DNA from 2 places in the Flavobacterium suzhouense genome. Region 2 is predicted to be linked to the other one. Evidence: riboswitches for the same ligand, from Rfam matches in the RefSeq annotation. Region 2 holds a riboswitch; the other holds the start of a gene.
What was found. Region 2 has a riboswitch for thiamine pyrophosphate ahead of thiM (hydroxyethylthiazole kinase). Riboswitches for the same ligand answer to the same signal wherever they lie in the genome.

Region 1 (7,678 bases), on a different contig from region 2:
CAAGTCTCTTAAGTTCTTACTCCCTTTATGATTAAACACTGCCATCTGTCCTTCAAAATTCAGTATGCTGCCATATACAAGCGGTTTATTTAGCAAAACACATTTATCATTGACTAAATAGCGTGTTGAAAAATTATCGCTCCCATCTACAACCATATCAAAGTCGCGTATGAGGTCAGCTGCATTTTCACTTGTAAGCTTTTGGTCATAAACATTATAGTTCAAGCCCGGATTCAGCTTTTGCAGTACCTTTTTTGCCGTTACTGCTTTTGATTCCCCTATTTGTTCATCGTTGTAAAGTATCTGACGGTGCAGGTTGTGTAATTCAACAATATCAAAATCAACAATGCCTAATGTTCCTATGCCGGCTGCTGCCAGATATTGTAAAACAGGACAGCCAAGTCCCCCTGCACCTATCACAAGCACTTTAGCCTGCTGAATTTTTTCCTGCCCCGCCTCTCCTATCCCGGGAAGCATCATCTGGCGATTATAACGCAAAAAGCTATCTATTGAAATCATATTTTAAGAAGTATATATTTTATCCCAGTCTTTCCATACCGGCTCATAACCAGCTGCTCTAATCTTTTCGGCAACTTCCTCGGCTGAACGTTCGTCACTGGTCTCAAACTGTTCGAGCGATTCCGGTGCCACCACATACCCGCCCGGATTGGTCCTGGAGCCGGCACTCATGCTGGTAGCCCCTAAATGGATAATGTTATCCCTGAATTTTTCATTTTCCCTTGTTGAGACGGATACTTCAAGATCTTCATTCCATATCCTGTAGGCACAAATAAGCTGCACCATATCTTTATCATCCATAATAAAGTTTGGTTCAATAATACCCTCAGCAGGCCTCAGCCTTGGGAAAGATACCGAATACCTGCTCTGCCAGTATTTTTTCTGAAGGTAATCCAGATGGAGTGCAGTAAAGAAACTGTCGGTACGCCAATCTTCCAAACCAAGCAATACACCGAGCCCTATCTTATGGATTCCTGCCTTACCTATCCTATCTGGTGTTTCCAGCCTAAAATCAAAATTTGATTTTTTCCCTTTGGGATGGTACTGCTTATACACTTGCCTATGATAGGTTTCCTGATAAACCAGTACCGTATGTACGCCAGCTGTATGTAATGCCTGATATTCTTCAGTACTTAAAGGCTGCACTTCTACAGAGATATTAGCAAATTTTGCCCTTAACAAACTGATGGCATTCAGGAAATAATTAATATTAACTGTATAATTAGCTTCACCGGTAACTAAGAGCACATGTTCGAAACCTGCTTGTTTTATAGCTTCGGCTTCTTTTAGAATCTCGGCATCGTTCAGAGTCTTTCTCTTTAGTTTGTTGTCCAGACTAAAACCACAATAAGTACAAATGTTCTGGCATTCATTGCTAAGATACATAGGTACATACATCTGTATGGTCCTGCCGAAACGTTTTTGTGTCAGTTCTTTACTCATCGCAGCCATTTCTTCCAAAAACGGCATAGCTGCAGGAGAAATAAGTATTAAAAAATCATCTATAGTACGCTTTCTTTTGGAAAGGCTATGTTGTACCTCAGCTGCTGTAACATACTGTATTTTCTGTTGAATACTATCCCAGTGGTATTGTTCAAAGAGGCTTTTAAAAGTCGTCATTGGAAATTAGTATTAGTCATATAAAAATGAAGTAAGGGGGCTGGATGCCGAGGCTGTACTAACGCTTCCTGCCAGTTGGCTTTCAAAAGCTTTACGTCCGGCAATAACAGCCTCTTTAAAACTCTCTGCCATTAATACCGGATTACCCGCAACAGCTATAGCAGTATTGACCAATACTGCATCAGCTCCCATCTCCATAGCCAAAGCTGCATGAGAAGGCGCACCAATTCCTGCATCTACAATCACAGGAACCCTGCTTTGCTCAATAATGATTTCTAAGAAATCCAGTGTTTTCAAACCCTTATTGGAGCCTATAGGTGCCCCTAAAGGCATGACCGCTGATGTACCGGCATCTTCGAGACGCTTGCATAAAACAGGATCGGCATGTATGTACGGCAAGATGATAAAGCCCAGCTTTGCCAATTCTTCAGTGGCTTTTAGGGTTTCTATAGGGTCCGGAAGCAGGTATTTAGGATCAGGGTGTATTTCCAGCTTAAGCCAGTTGGTTTCCATCGCTTCGCGTGCCAATTGTGCTGCAAATATGGCTTCTTTCGCATTTCTTGCCCCTGATGTATTGGGCAAAAGATTAATATGACTATGGTTCAGATGTGATAAGAGGCTATCTGTATCCTTTGCAAAATCGATCCGTTTGAGTGCAACAGTGACCAGTTCACTACCTGAAGCCAGGACAGCCTCTTCCATCTGGGTGGCAGATCCAAATTTTCCTGTACCTAAAAACAGTCGTGATTCAAATTTCTTATCTCCTATTACTAATGGTTTCATACTATATTTAATTGACTGAATAGTTCTTTTTTTTGAGTGTGCGAAGTGATATAGCCCGATAATGCTACCCCATAGATACCCGTATCAATAATATGTTTGATATCATCTTGTGTTATACCTCCTATGGCATAAACCGGTGTATGAATTTGATATTCATTCATTCCCGCCATAATACTTTGTATGCCTTTTAATCCTAAAATAGGACTCAATTTATCTTTAGTTGCTGTAAAACGAAATGGTCCAAGGCCTATATAATCGCATTGTTCTGTATGGCGTTTAATCACGTCATTGAGTGTGTTTGCTGTACCTCCTATGATTTTCCCAGGCCCTATAATAGATCTCGCTTGTTCTATATCCATATCGTCAAGTCCTAAATGGATGCCATCCGCATCAACAGCTTTTGCTATATGAGGATAATCATTGATTATAAATGTGCAATCATATCCCAGCATTATTTTTTTAATCTGTTCTGCTACTGTCAGCACCTCCAATTCCGATACACTTTTAAAGCGTAATTGCACCCAATTACACCCGGCGTCAAGTACTGATCTTATATTTTGTATCTGAGCGTCAGCAGTCTCTCCCTGAGATATATATTGTATTTTACTTCTCATCATTAAACGTTTTAAATTCGCATATGGGGTCGCCTGAGTTCCATATATTTCCTAAAACGGCTACACCATCAAAACCTGCCTCAAGTATTTGTTTGTTATTTTTATAACTTATTCCTCCCAACGCTATCAGTTTTGTATTAAAATTACTACGTCTTTTTGTTGATTCGATAATATCTGTATCGGGCGCATATCCCGGTTTAGAAATGCTGTTATACACCGGACTTAAAAAGGCATATTCGTAACGATGGGATAATCTGTTAAAATCTTCAATACTGTGTGTTGAAGTTGAAAATATCCACTCTTGGTCGTTGCCAAGCATCTTGAGTGTCTTATCAAAATCAGGCCTGTTACTTTCCGTAAAGTGAATTCTGTTGATGCCGTACTGTCCTGCCAGATTATAATGCTGATGCAGTACCAGCCTATCATAATATTCCTCATGTATCAAACGCAAAAGAGATTTGAGATTGTAGATGTCTATACCAGGTTTTCGTATATGAAGCAACTGCAGTCCTTCTTCAAAAAGCCTGTTAATGATATGCGCTTCATCAGTCAAAATTCCCGGATTTGTAATAACAATCATCACTACAAATAAATTTCTTTTCCGGCCCCAACGAACTCTTCTGATTTTTCTCTCATCCCTTTTTCAGCTACCTCCCTTATTTCCTGTGATATTTTCATTGAACAAAATTTCGGACCGCACATAGAGCAAAAATGTGCCACTTTTGCGCCATCTGCCGGCAGGGTTTCATCATGAAATTCCCTTGCTGTATCCGGATCAAGCGCCAGATTAAACTGATCTTCCCAACGAAATTCGAAGCGTGCTTTACTAAGGGCATTGTCACGGTACTGTGCCCCTGGGTGACCTTTAGCCAGATCAGCAGCATGAGCGGCTATTTTATATGTTATCACACCATCCTTCACATCTTTTTTGTTGGGTAATCCCAGGTGTTCCTTAGGCGTAACATAACAGAGCATAGCTGTTCCATACCAACCTATCATAGCAGCACCAATGGCAGAGGTTATATGATCATACCCCGGAGCTATATCTGTGGTAAGTGGCCCCAAAGTGTAAAAGGGTGCCTCTCCGCAATGTGCTAACTGCTTATCCATGTTTTCCTTTATCATATGCATGGGAACATGGCCCGGTCCTTCTATAAATACCTGAACGTCATGCTTCCATGCAATTTTAGTGAGTTCGCCTAACGTTTCGAGTTCTGCGAATTGCGCTGCATCATTGGCATCGGCAATAGAACCCGGACGAAGGCCATCGCCAAGCGAAAAAGCAACGTCATAGGCTTTCATAATTTCACATATTTCTTCGAAATGGGTATATAGAAAATTTTCTTTATGATGAAACAGGCACCACTTAGCCATAATTGATCCCCCTCTGGAAACAATACCGGTAACCCTGTTAGCGGTGAGATGGATATAGCGCAACAGTACACCGGCATGAATCGTAAAATAAGATACTCCCTGTTCTGCCTGCTCTATAAGCGTATCACGGAAAACTTCCCAAGTGAGATCCTCTGCAATACCCTTCACTTTTTCAAGTGCCTGATATATAGGAACTGTACCAATAGGAACCGGGGAGTTGCGAATTATCCACTCTCTTGTCTCATGGATGTTTTTCCCTGTAGACAAATCCATTATCGTGTCCGCTCCCCAGCGACAGGCCCAAACAGCTTTTTCAACCTCTTCTTCAATACTTGAGGTAACCGCACTAATGCCGATATTAGCGTTTATTTTCACAAGAAAGTTTCGCCCAACAATCATGGGTTCACTTTCAGGATGATTAATATTATTAGGTATAATGGCCCGTCCACAGGCAACTTCATTACGAACAAACTCAGGTGTAATTTTTGTCTTGGGCGTATTTGCCCCGAAACTATTTCCAATATGCTGAGAGGCAAGTGAAGGGTTTTGCTGTTCAAAAGCTTCTAAACGCTGATTTTCACGTATTGCTATGTACTCCATCTCCGGAGTAATGATTCCCTGTTTTGCATAATGCAACTGTGTTACATTTGCGCCTGCTTTAGCGCGTTTCGGCTTGTGTAAGTATGAAAACCGTAAATGATCCAGTTTAGAATCATTAAGCCTTTGCTTACCATAGTCAGATGTAATCTGTTGTAATTCATCCACGTCATTGCGCTCCATTATCCATTGTTCCCGAATGCGTGGCAATCCTTTACGAATGTCTATTTCGGCATCAATGTCAGTATAAGGCCCGGAAGTATCATAAACCGTAACGGGTGGATTTTTCTCCAGGCCGCCATTAGAAAGCCTGGTATCGTGTAGTGAAATTTCACGCATTGCTACCTTTATAGGATGCATATTTCCTTCAACATATATTTTTTTAGAATTAGGAAAAGGAGTGCGGGAAATCTGATGTTCTGTATTTTCCATTAGAAAGTCTGTTTGATTTATAGCAATAAAATTCTATCCGCCCTGAGTGGCAGAAATAATTAATATCTGGTCTGTTGAAGAGAGGGTAAAGCTATTCCACTGCGTTTTAGGAATAACAGTATTGTTAACGGCTACAGCAATACCTTTTTGCTTCAAAGGTATTTCTATATCAAGCATAGTCTGTATAGTGACTGTACTTTCAGTAAAATGTCTTGTCTGATTATTGATTGTAAGCTCCATTCCTTGTTGGTATATATTGATATACTTTAGGAATGGCTACGACTGTACACGGAGGAACGTCAAAGTCATCTTACTTTTCCCTACGGCAGTATGAGCTGCATCAGGTTCAGAGGGTAAAATCTCAGCCTACGGTAGTAGACACCCCTAAAGTTGCAGCAAATGTAATGGTATATTCTATAAATACCATAAAAATTATTTTTTTAACAAACCAAATTCTTAAATCAATAATTTAAAATCGGGTAAATCTACGTGATTCCGAGTCCTTTTTAGTGCTTAGTTTTAGCACTCCTTAAACCTGGATCTATAATAATTAGAGGCCAACAAAAATTAAAAAAACAAGGACAGCCAAAAAAACAAACCGATAAAATTAATTAAACCAAAAATACTATGTCAAAAACTGATAAAAATCAATTGAAAAATATTGTAAACAGCAAATTAATTGCCACTGTTAACGTTGGTGTGAATCCTACAGCAATGGCAATAACATCCGATTCTGCTAAATTATATGTAGCCAATGGCAATAATTACGGAATTGCAGGAAGTGATACCGTGACGCTTATAGACTTAACAACCATGATGCCAGTCTTAACAATATCTAGCGGAACATTTAATCAGCCGTACACCATAACGCTATCTAAAGACGAAACTAAAGCTTACGTTACTAACTCCAATGCATCTACAGTGAGCATAATTGACACTGCAACAAATAAAGTTACCGGAATAATAGACGGATTTAATGGGCCATCAGGTATGGTAATTACCCCCGACGGCACTAAAGCCTATGTTAATAATTATGGTGCGAGTACAGCAATTCCATCCGGATCCGGCAATACTGTAAGTGTAGTAGATTTGATTAGCGAAAAAATTATTCAGGAAATTACTTTAAGTGAATATACACAGGCTGCAGCACCATCTGCAATTGCTATTAGTCCAAAAGGTGATTTTGTTTATACTGCAAACTACACAAATGGTGAGCCATGGCAAGGAACGCTATCAAAGATTTCTACGGCTACTAACGTTGTGGTTGATACTATAGGCGGTACTCCTTTTCTTGGAGGAACCCCATTTCTATTTGGTATGTTCGCTTTAAAAATTGATGCTTCCGGTAAGTTTGCATACCTTACCAACTTTGGGAGTAATAACTTTGCACCTTATGGCACAACGGTTTGTGTAGTAGATCTTGAACAAAATACTCAATCGGCGCTGATTGAAGTAGGAATACAACCATCCGGATTTGATATTACTCCAGATGGACTTTATGGTTTTGTTTCAAACTACAATACATTATACAGTTCAGGTGCACCTGATTACACGGGGTTGACAGCCGGACAGGGAACTGTGAATATCATAGATCTATCTACTAATTTGTTAGTCCCAATTACTATTAATGTTGGATTGTCGCCAGGATGTATCAAGATGAGCCCAGATGGTAAGTATGCTATTGTTTCTAATTATACCGGGAATACAGTAAGTATTATCAGTCTATATGGTGAATAATAATTTAGACTTTTAATATAAACATTTTGGAATTTATCCATTTATGACAACAAATTAAAAAAGCTCAAAATTATTGATTTTGAGCTTTTTTTCATATTCAAGATACTTTTTATATTATTAAAAAATTTTTAATAAAACCCTAACACTAAATATAATTACAAGAATTGCAACCAGTATCAGTGCAGTACGTCTTGGCAATTTTCCTGAAAGCCTCGCCGCAAGAGGAGCTGCGGCCGAACCTCCTGCAATAAGTCCAACAATTACATGCCAATGTGTTAACCCGAGAGAAGCAAAAAAAGCTATTGCGGCAGATAATGTAACAAAAAATTCAGCGAGGCTGACTGTTCCTACCACAAAGTTCATTTTTCTGCCTTTAGCCAATAGTGTTGAAGTAACTATAGGTCCCCATCCTCCTCCTCCAAATGAATCCATAAACCCTCCAACAAAACCTAAAACACCTACACGTTTCACTGGGCTTTTACGCCTTGCGGTCTTCAATGCCA
Region 2 (7,678 bases):
TGTTTTTTATCGGGTGTAAAATATTAAATTTCAGATATTTTCAAATCGATTCTTGCTAAGTCATTCTAAATGACTACTTTTGCGCCCGCTAACTAAGGCGCATATTATCAGGATATATGAACATGAAAAAAATTGTTGAGTACAGAAAGCTACTTGACGTAACAAAAACAGCCACGCTAAAAGAACTGAAAACCATTTACAGGAACAGTATGAAGGATTGCCATCCGGACACCTGTACAACTGATGAAGAGCGTAATGCTGCAGAAGAAAAAAGTAAGGAAATTATTGAGGCGTATCATTTTTTAGTGAGCGTAGCTCCTGAAACTGCTGAGAAAAACTTTTCAGAATATACTAAAACGACTACTGCTTCGGGAATCCATGAGTTTTATATGGATAACCAAGTTTTATATATTCATTTTTTAGACGGCAGCAGCTATGAGTATTTTGGTGTACCCAAAAATGTATATATAAAAATGATCAATGCCGAATCTCCTGCACGTTTTGCCCGCCGACACATATACGGAACATACTTATACAGAAGTGCTGTGAAAATAGTAGCATCTGCTGAATAATACTAAAAATGCCCGTTGATTTTCAACGGGCATTTTTTTATTCTCCTATTCTCTCGAAAGTAAAAATTCGATTTGTGTAAGGCTGTTCTATAATCAATCGGCCGTCTTTAAACTTAACGGGTACAGTTGTTTTGGTTTTGTCTTTAAAAGTGCCCACAATTACCTGATTAATGTTTTTATCGCGTGTAATCCTAAAAGTACCTTTGTTCAGGTTTTCGTGTACAAACATTTTAAAGTTTTTACCAGATACATCCAAATAACCTTCCTGATAATGTTCTGCCTCACTTTCTAGATTTGTCCTTAGCATTGCGGCTACTTCGTCATGCTTTATGGTCTTTTCAATGGGCTCATCAATAGTTGCTTTTCCGGACGCTAAATCAAGGCTAACACTTTTTTCGCGGTAAGTAACCAGTTTCCATTTGCCCTGAAGGTCTTTTTCACTATAAACTTCAGCTACAGCCTGAGACCACATAGGCGAAGCGGTAATAAATAAAAAAACAGAGAGTAAAAGGTTTTTCATAAATAGTTGGTTTTGAGTTTAATTTACATAAAAATAGGAAAAAAACATCTCAAAATGCATCAACTGTTTTATTTATTGAAAAATTAATCCTCTGCTTTTAAAGTTTTGTATAGATGTATTGTTTTGGGCCTTTTACACTGAAAAGACAAAGCTTTCCATCGATGAATTTAAAGGCAATTTCATCTTTGGTACCATTGTCAAAATTAGCCGAAATAAATTGTTGCCCTTTTTCCTCGGTTAATTTATATGTCCCATTTCTCATGAAGTCGAAAATTACCTGCGTAAAAGTGTCTTCAGTTATTTCAAGTGAAGACATTCTAAGGTTATCGGTATAGCTTTCCATATCGGCAATAAGCTTAGGTCCCATTGCAGCCATTAGAGGGCTATCATCTTTTTCGGTTAGTGTAGCTTTTCCAGACATAACGTCCAGGCTGGCACCATGAACATTGTATGTAACCAGTTTCCAGTTGCCCTTAATGTCTTTGGTAGTGTATTTTTGCGCCCACATTGGTGCTGTTAAAAGAAACGCAACAAGAGCGAAAAGAAAATTTTTCATAATTAGAAATCCTTTTTTTCTGTGAAATTAAACTTTATTAAAAACGAATTCGGCACTTTGGCCTTGTTCATACTTAAATATATATAGCTGTTTGTCTTTAATCCATACTGACGTTTCTGAAGTGGTCTGATCACTCCATGACGTAGTCATTACCTGCTGCCCATCTTTATCTTTAATAACAAATGTTCCGTTTTTTGTTTTGCCTGCCATGTGCTGAACCACATTGTTGTTTGTAAATGTAACATTTGAAGCTCTTAGCGGTTCAAGCAGCTGTTTAAAACTTTGATCAATCTGAGACATCATTTCAGGAGATATCTGGTTTTTCAGTTCAGGCGATACAGTTATTGCTCCTGTAGCTACATCAACAGTAATGCCATTTTGATTATACCCTGCAAGTTTCCAGTTGCCCTCAAGCTCTTTTGAGGTAATTTTTTGTGCAAATCCGCTAAGTGATATAAGACATATTGAAAATAAAAAAATAAGTTTTTTCATGAGCTTTAGTTATTGAAGTATAAAAGTATCTCAAATTTCATTAATCCGGTAAATTGATAAGCAAAAATATAGGTTTTAGCCTATTGCGTTTCTATGGATGCATTTTGTCGATTTATCTGCGAATGTAATGAAATTGTAAAACCGCACGGTTATTATTGTCGTAAATTGGTTGAAAATGTATTAAAATTTTACCTAATTCCTTACAACTTAAGACGAGATGAATGTAATATTTATTTTTTAGATATATTTGAGTATGAAAACAAATGGAGACATAATACTCATTGAAGATGATGCTGACGACAGGGAAATCCTGATTGAAGCATTTGATCAGGTAATGACCGAAAATAATTATGATAACCGACTGGTAGTTATAGAAGACAGCTCTGTTGTAATTAATTATCTTAAGTCTACAGGAACCGAGCCTTTCTTACTTCTGTCAGATATCAATATGCCAAAGGTTGATGGCTTTACCCTTCGTGACCTTATTACTAAAGATCCTGAACTAAGCGAACGTTGTTCGCCTTATCTTTTTCTGACTACTTCAGATACCTCAGATTACATTTCTAAGGCTTATCAGAGATCGGTTCAGGGATATTTTGCAAAGCCGGTTACTTTTTCGGGATATAAAAAGTTAATTGCTGATATATTATCATACTGGAAACTCAATAAAACACCATAGTGAATAGTATTTCAAAACAAAAAGCCTTTCTGTTTGGAAAGGCTTTTCTATTTTCTAACTAACTCAAATAAATTTCGGTGATTGATGATTGATCTGATGATTTGAATCATTAGTAGTTAAAAATGGTTTTTCGTTACAGCAATAGCGATTTTATTTTTGTTTTGTAACGAATAATTGTTCTTTTCGTCTAATAGCTTTGTAAATGAATCAATCTAAAACGTAAATAAAATGCTTGCACACGAAATTGACTACCATATTTATGGTGAAGAAATGCAATATGTAGAAATAGAGCTCGATCCTCAGGAGGCTGTAGTTGCCGAAGCAGGAAGCTTTATGATGATGGAAAGTGGTGTTCAGATGGAAACTATTTTTGGAGATGGCTCTAATCAGAATGAAAGTATAATGGGCAAATTGTTTTCTGCAGGAAAACGAATGCTTACAGGAGAGAGCCTGTTTATGACAGTTTTTCTTAACCAGTATCATGCCAAAAGAAAAGTAAGTTTTGCTTCGCCTTATCCTGGTAAAATCGTTCCGCTGGATTTAACGCAGTTTGGCGGTAAGTTTATCTGCCAGAAAGATGCATTTCTTTGTGCTGCAAAAGGTGTATCGGTAGGGATAGAGTTTTCACGTAAGCTTGGGCGTGGCCTTTTTGGTGGCGAAGGTTTTATTATGCAGAAACTGGAAGGCGATGGTCTGGCTTTTGTACATGCAGGAGGTACGCTTGCCAGAAAAGAATTGCAGGCGGGCGAAGTACTTAAGGTTGATACAGGATGTATAGTAGGCTTTTCGCAAACGGTAGATTATGATATTGAATTTATTGGAGGTATTAAAAATACCATTTTTGGTGGAGAAGGCTTATTTTATGCAACACTTCAGGGACCTGGTGTGGTTTACATACAATCACTCCCATTCAGCAGGCTGGCCGGAAGGATTTATGCATCGGCACCTCAGGGAGGCGGACAGCAAAGAGGTGAGGGAAGTATATTGGGCGGTCTAGGTAATCTTCTTGATGGTGATAACAGATTCTAATATTTAGAAAGGAATATTTATAAAAGGGCTTTGGCCCTTTTTTTGTTTTTGTATATTTGGCAATATAGGCTGGGCTGGTAGGGAAAACGCTTGTTGCACTGTTTTACATAAGCGGCATAACAATTGCGGTTACAGCCCCGTTATTACATTCATAAAAAAGACAACTACAACAATGAAAATACAATTATTGCTTTCGGCATCATTATTTATGTTCTTTTCAGTTAATGGATCAGCTCAGGGAAAAAATTGTGATGTGAGGCAGTTACAGGTTAGTACATACGATTTTGTGCTTGCAAACCTTGACTCTATAAAAATCTACACCCCAAAGACTAACCAGATTACTGCGACTCTCGATCTGACAGAAGCCGGAGCGATAAAGAAAATAGGTTATTATACAAACTATGGGAAAAAAGAACAGAAAGAAGTAAAAGTGTGGAAGGGGTTCGAAACTTTTGTAAAAGATAATTTTTCACGTTGTCCTGATTCCCATTTCTATAATGCTACAGAACATCTGTTACAGGCAACAATTTCTTTACCACTTTCTAAAGATGGTATTGCTAAGGCTAAGAAAGAAGTTGAGTCTGAGCCAAACTACATGGCTGAGGGCGTAGGAAAAACAGAAATACCCGGCTACAGCAAATTTAAAGTAGAAGTAAAAAGTTTTACAGTAGGGCAGTTCAGGCATAATAAAACCATAGAGCCGGTTGTAAAAGAAGGTACTATGGATGCTTACAGGTCTAAAATGGTAAGGCTGTCGGATATTTTTTCTATCGCTTTTGATGTCGTAAAAGAAGGTAAGAATAATTACCTGAAATATACACTTTATGAACGTGTAGACAATAAAAGTCAGACTGTAACTAAAGAAGGATGGAGGCCAATCATTAACAACAAGGTTACCCTTTCGGTAAAAGGAATAAGGGATTCGCATCCGGGAGTAAGGCATATAAATGAAGGCGAGGAGTTCGAAATGAATTTTGAAATATCCTTTCCAAAATAATAAGTGATGAAAGACAGGTATTAACACATGTCTTTTTTGTTTTATAAATACAATCAGTATATTTGAACTTTGGCTTTAGGGGTATTCTGAAAAGAATTGAGAGAGTCCCTTTGAACCTGATACGGTTAACACCGACGTAGGGAAAAGCGCAGGAATAATATTCTTATTCCTTCACTTCTGTATAGGAGACCTATAGCCATATTTTATTAATCAGTTTTTTAAAAAATATGAAAGAGTCTCTTTGGAATTCTATCCTTTCTGTTCGTAAAAATTCTCCTTTAGTACACAATCTTACCAATTATGTGGTAATGAACAACACAGCTAATGCCCTGCTTGCTGCCGGTGCATCGCCCATTATGGCTCATGCTCATCCTGAAGTAGAAGATATGGTAACTATTTGCGGAGCATCGGTTATAAATATCGGAACCCTTGATGAATATTGGGTTGAAAGCATGCTTAAAGCAGCTAAAAAAGCTCATGGGCTGGGTAAGCCCTGGGTTTTAGATCCTGTTGGAGCAGGGGCAACGGCTTATCGAAATGAAACCGTAGCAAGCTTGTTAACTTATAAGCCTACTATTATTCGTGGAAATGCTTCAGAAATAATGGCTTTGGCCAAAGTGGGCGAAGCAAAATCAAAAGGTGTAGACAGTGTGCATCAAAGTACCGAAGCTACAGGCGCTGCGCAATGGCTATCCAATACTTATGGCAGTGTAGTTTGTGTTTCGGGAGCAACGGATGTAATCGTTTCCGGAAATAAAAAAATACTAATCAGTAATGGTCATCCGCTCATGCAGCTGGTTACAGGTTTGGGCTGTACAGCCTCGGCCCTAACAGGTGCATTTGCTGCGGTTAGCAATGATAAATTAACTGGAACTGCCGCTGCAATGGCATTGTTAGGAATAGCGGGAGAGTTGGCACAAAAAGAAAGTGCCGGACCGGGCAGTTTACAGTTAAATATTCTGGATAAATTATATACGATCAATCAGGAGGAATTCTTTACATACCTTAAAGCTGAAGAAGATAATGGATAATAAGTTCCTTAGCAGGCTTTATCTGGTAGTAAGCCGGGAGGCTTGCCGGGGGCGTGATATTGTTACGGTTACCGAACAGGCCGTTATGGGTGGTGTTGATATGGTTCAGTTGCGCGAAAAGAACTTGTCGGTTCAGGAGTTTACAGAAACTGCTATTCAGCTTAAAAATATGCTCGACAGATATAATGTTCCATTAATTATAAACGATAATGTTACTGTAGCTAAGGCATCAGGTGCCTATGGTATTCACGTAGGTAATAGCGATATTCCGCCATCTCAGATAAAAACACAATGGGCAGATTGCTCTATGCTTGGATATTCGATTGAGTATCTGGAACAACTTACAAATGCTGAAATAGCATTTGCCGATTATTTGGGAGTAAGTCCTGTGTTTTCTACCGCGACTAAAACGGATACCGTAACCGAATGGGGACTGGAAGGAATAACTCAAATAAGGAAGCTTACCGATAAACCTCTTGTAGCAATTGGAAACATGAATGAAAGCAATGCTTTTGATGTAATAAAAGCGGGTGCTGACTGTATTGCGGTGGTTTCAGCTATTTGTGGTGCCAAAGATCCTTTAAAAGCTGCCGAGGTTTTAAGAAATCAAATTGAAAGAGCCTTATGAAAAAATATACATATCCAACAGTACTGACTATTGCGGGAACTGATCCCTCAGGAGGAGCGGGCATACAGGCCGACCTTAAAACTTTTGCGGCACTGGGCTGCTATGGTATGAGCGTGGTTACGGCATTGGTAGCCCAAAATACCTGTGGTGTAAGGGCAATACATAGTGTGCCGCCTGAATTTGTCAGGGAACAGCTTTTAGCAGTACTTGAAGATATAAGGCCCGATGCTATAAAAATAGGCATGGTACATAGTGTGGGCCTTGTAAATGTTATTACCGAAGTTTTGGAGGCTTATCCTGATATTCCTGTCGTTTTTGATCCGGTTATGATCGCTACTAGCGGCCATCGCCTTATTGAAGAGGATACTGTTTCTGCAATTGTAGAGAAATTATTTCCGTTGTCGGCGGTCATTACGCCTAATATGGATGAAGCTTCTTTTTTGACAGGAATTCCGGTGACAGGAATTGATGATATGCAGGAAGCTGCGGCGATGATTATGCAGATGAGGCCCAAAGCCTTACTCTTAAAGGGAGGGCACCTGCAATCTGAAAAGCTGACTTCAATGCTGGTAAATGCTGCGGGGTTGATTCAGGAGTATCATTCGGATAAAATAGATACAAAAAACATGCATGGTTCAGGATGTACCCTTTCATCAGCTATAGCTTCTTACCTTGCAATTGGTGACACTATTCGGGATGCTGTAGCCAAAGCACAGGAGTATGTTCATGGAGCAATTTTTAATGCTGCCGATGTAGTAATCGGTAAAGGGAATGGGCCTTTAAACCATTCCTATAACCCTCAAAAAATGATAAAAAATGAAATGGTCTGAAAAGATATGGGCAGAAACTTTGCCTGTATACAACGATATTATAAATATGCCTTTTATTACCGAACTGGCAGCCGGAACACTCGATGTTGAAAAATTCAAGTATTATCTTCAGCAGGATGCGCATTACCTGGAGTATTTCGCCAGGGCTTTGGCCGTAATAGCAGCTAAGACACAGGATGTTGACACAATGCTGGATTTTATTCGCTTTTCGGAAGGGGCTATCGTAGTGGAGCGTGCACTACACGATTCTTATTTTAAAGATTATAATTTGCAGGAGAGAGCAGCTATGTCGCCGGCATGCCATCATTATGTGCATTATTTACAGAGTACTGTTTACATGGCTG

Region 1: linked by a shared signal. The riboswitch ahead of thiS (sulfur carrier protein ThiS) and the one ahead of thiM (hydroxyethylthiazole kinase) in region 2 are both predicted to bind thiamine pyrophosphate.

Annotation. Positions count from the first base shown of each region.
Region 1 is NZ_JBHUMD010000013.1:14,886-22,563, forward strand. Features, by position in the region: gene ACFSR3_RS08785 (HesA/MoeB/ThiF family protein) at 1-519, opposite strand, end outside; gene thiH (2-iminoacetate synthase ThiH) at 523-1,638, opposite strand; gene ACFSR3_RS08795 (thiazole synthase) at 1,651-2,421, opposite strand; gene ACFSR3_RS08800 (thiamine phosphate synthase) at 2,418-3,038, opposite strand; gene ACFSR3_RS08805 (thiamine phosphate synthase) at 3,025-3,615, opposite strand; gene thiC (phosphomethylpyrimidine synthase ThiC) at 3,618-5,438, opposite strand; gene thiS (sulfur carrier protein ThiS) at 5,472-5,678, opposite strand; TPP riboswitch at 5,739-5,834, opposite strand; gene ACFSR3_RS08820 (YncE family protein) at 6,066-7,175, shown strand; gene ACFSR3_RS08825 (TSUP family transporter) at 7,293-7,678, opposite strand, start outside.
Region 2 is NZ_JBHUMD010000027.1:29,742-37,419, forward strand. Features, by position in the region: gene ACFSR3_RS13390 (KTSC domain-containing protein) at 123-572, shown strand; gene ACFSR3_RS13395 (hypothetical protein) at 610-1,092, opposite strand; gene ACFSR3_RS13400 (hypothetical protein) at 1,190-1,648, opposite strand; gene ACFSR3_RS13405 (hypothetical protein) at 1,676-2,140, opposite strand; gene ACFSR3_RS13410 (response regulator) at 2,394-2,819, shown strand; gene ACFSR3_RS13415 (TIGR00266 family protein) at 3,048-3,848, shown strand; gene ACFSR3_RS13420 (hypothetical protein) at 4,021-4,845, shown strand; TPP riboswitch at 4,913-5,005, shown strand; gene thiM (hydroxyethylthiazole kinase) at 5,073-5,876, shown strand; gene thiE (thiamine phosphate synthase) at 5,869-6,504, shown strand; gene thiD (bifunctional hydroxymethylpyrimidine kinase/phosphomethylpyrimidine kinase) at 6,501-7,334, shown strand; gene tenA (thiaminase II) at 7,321-7,678, shown strand, end outside.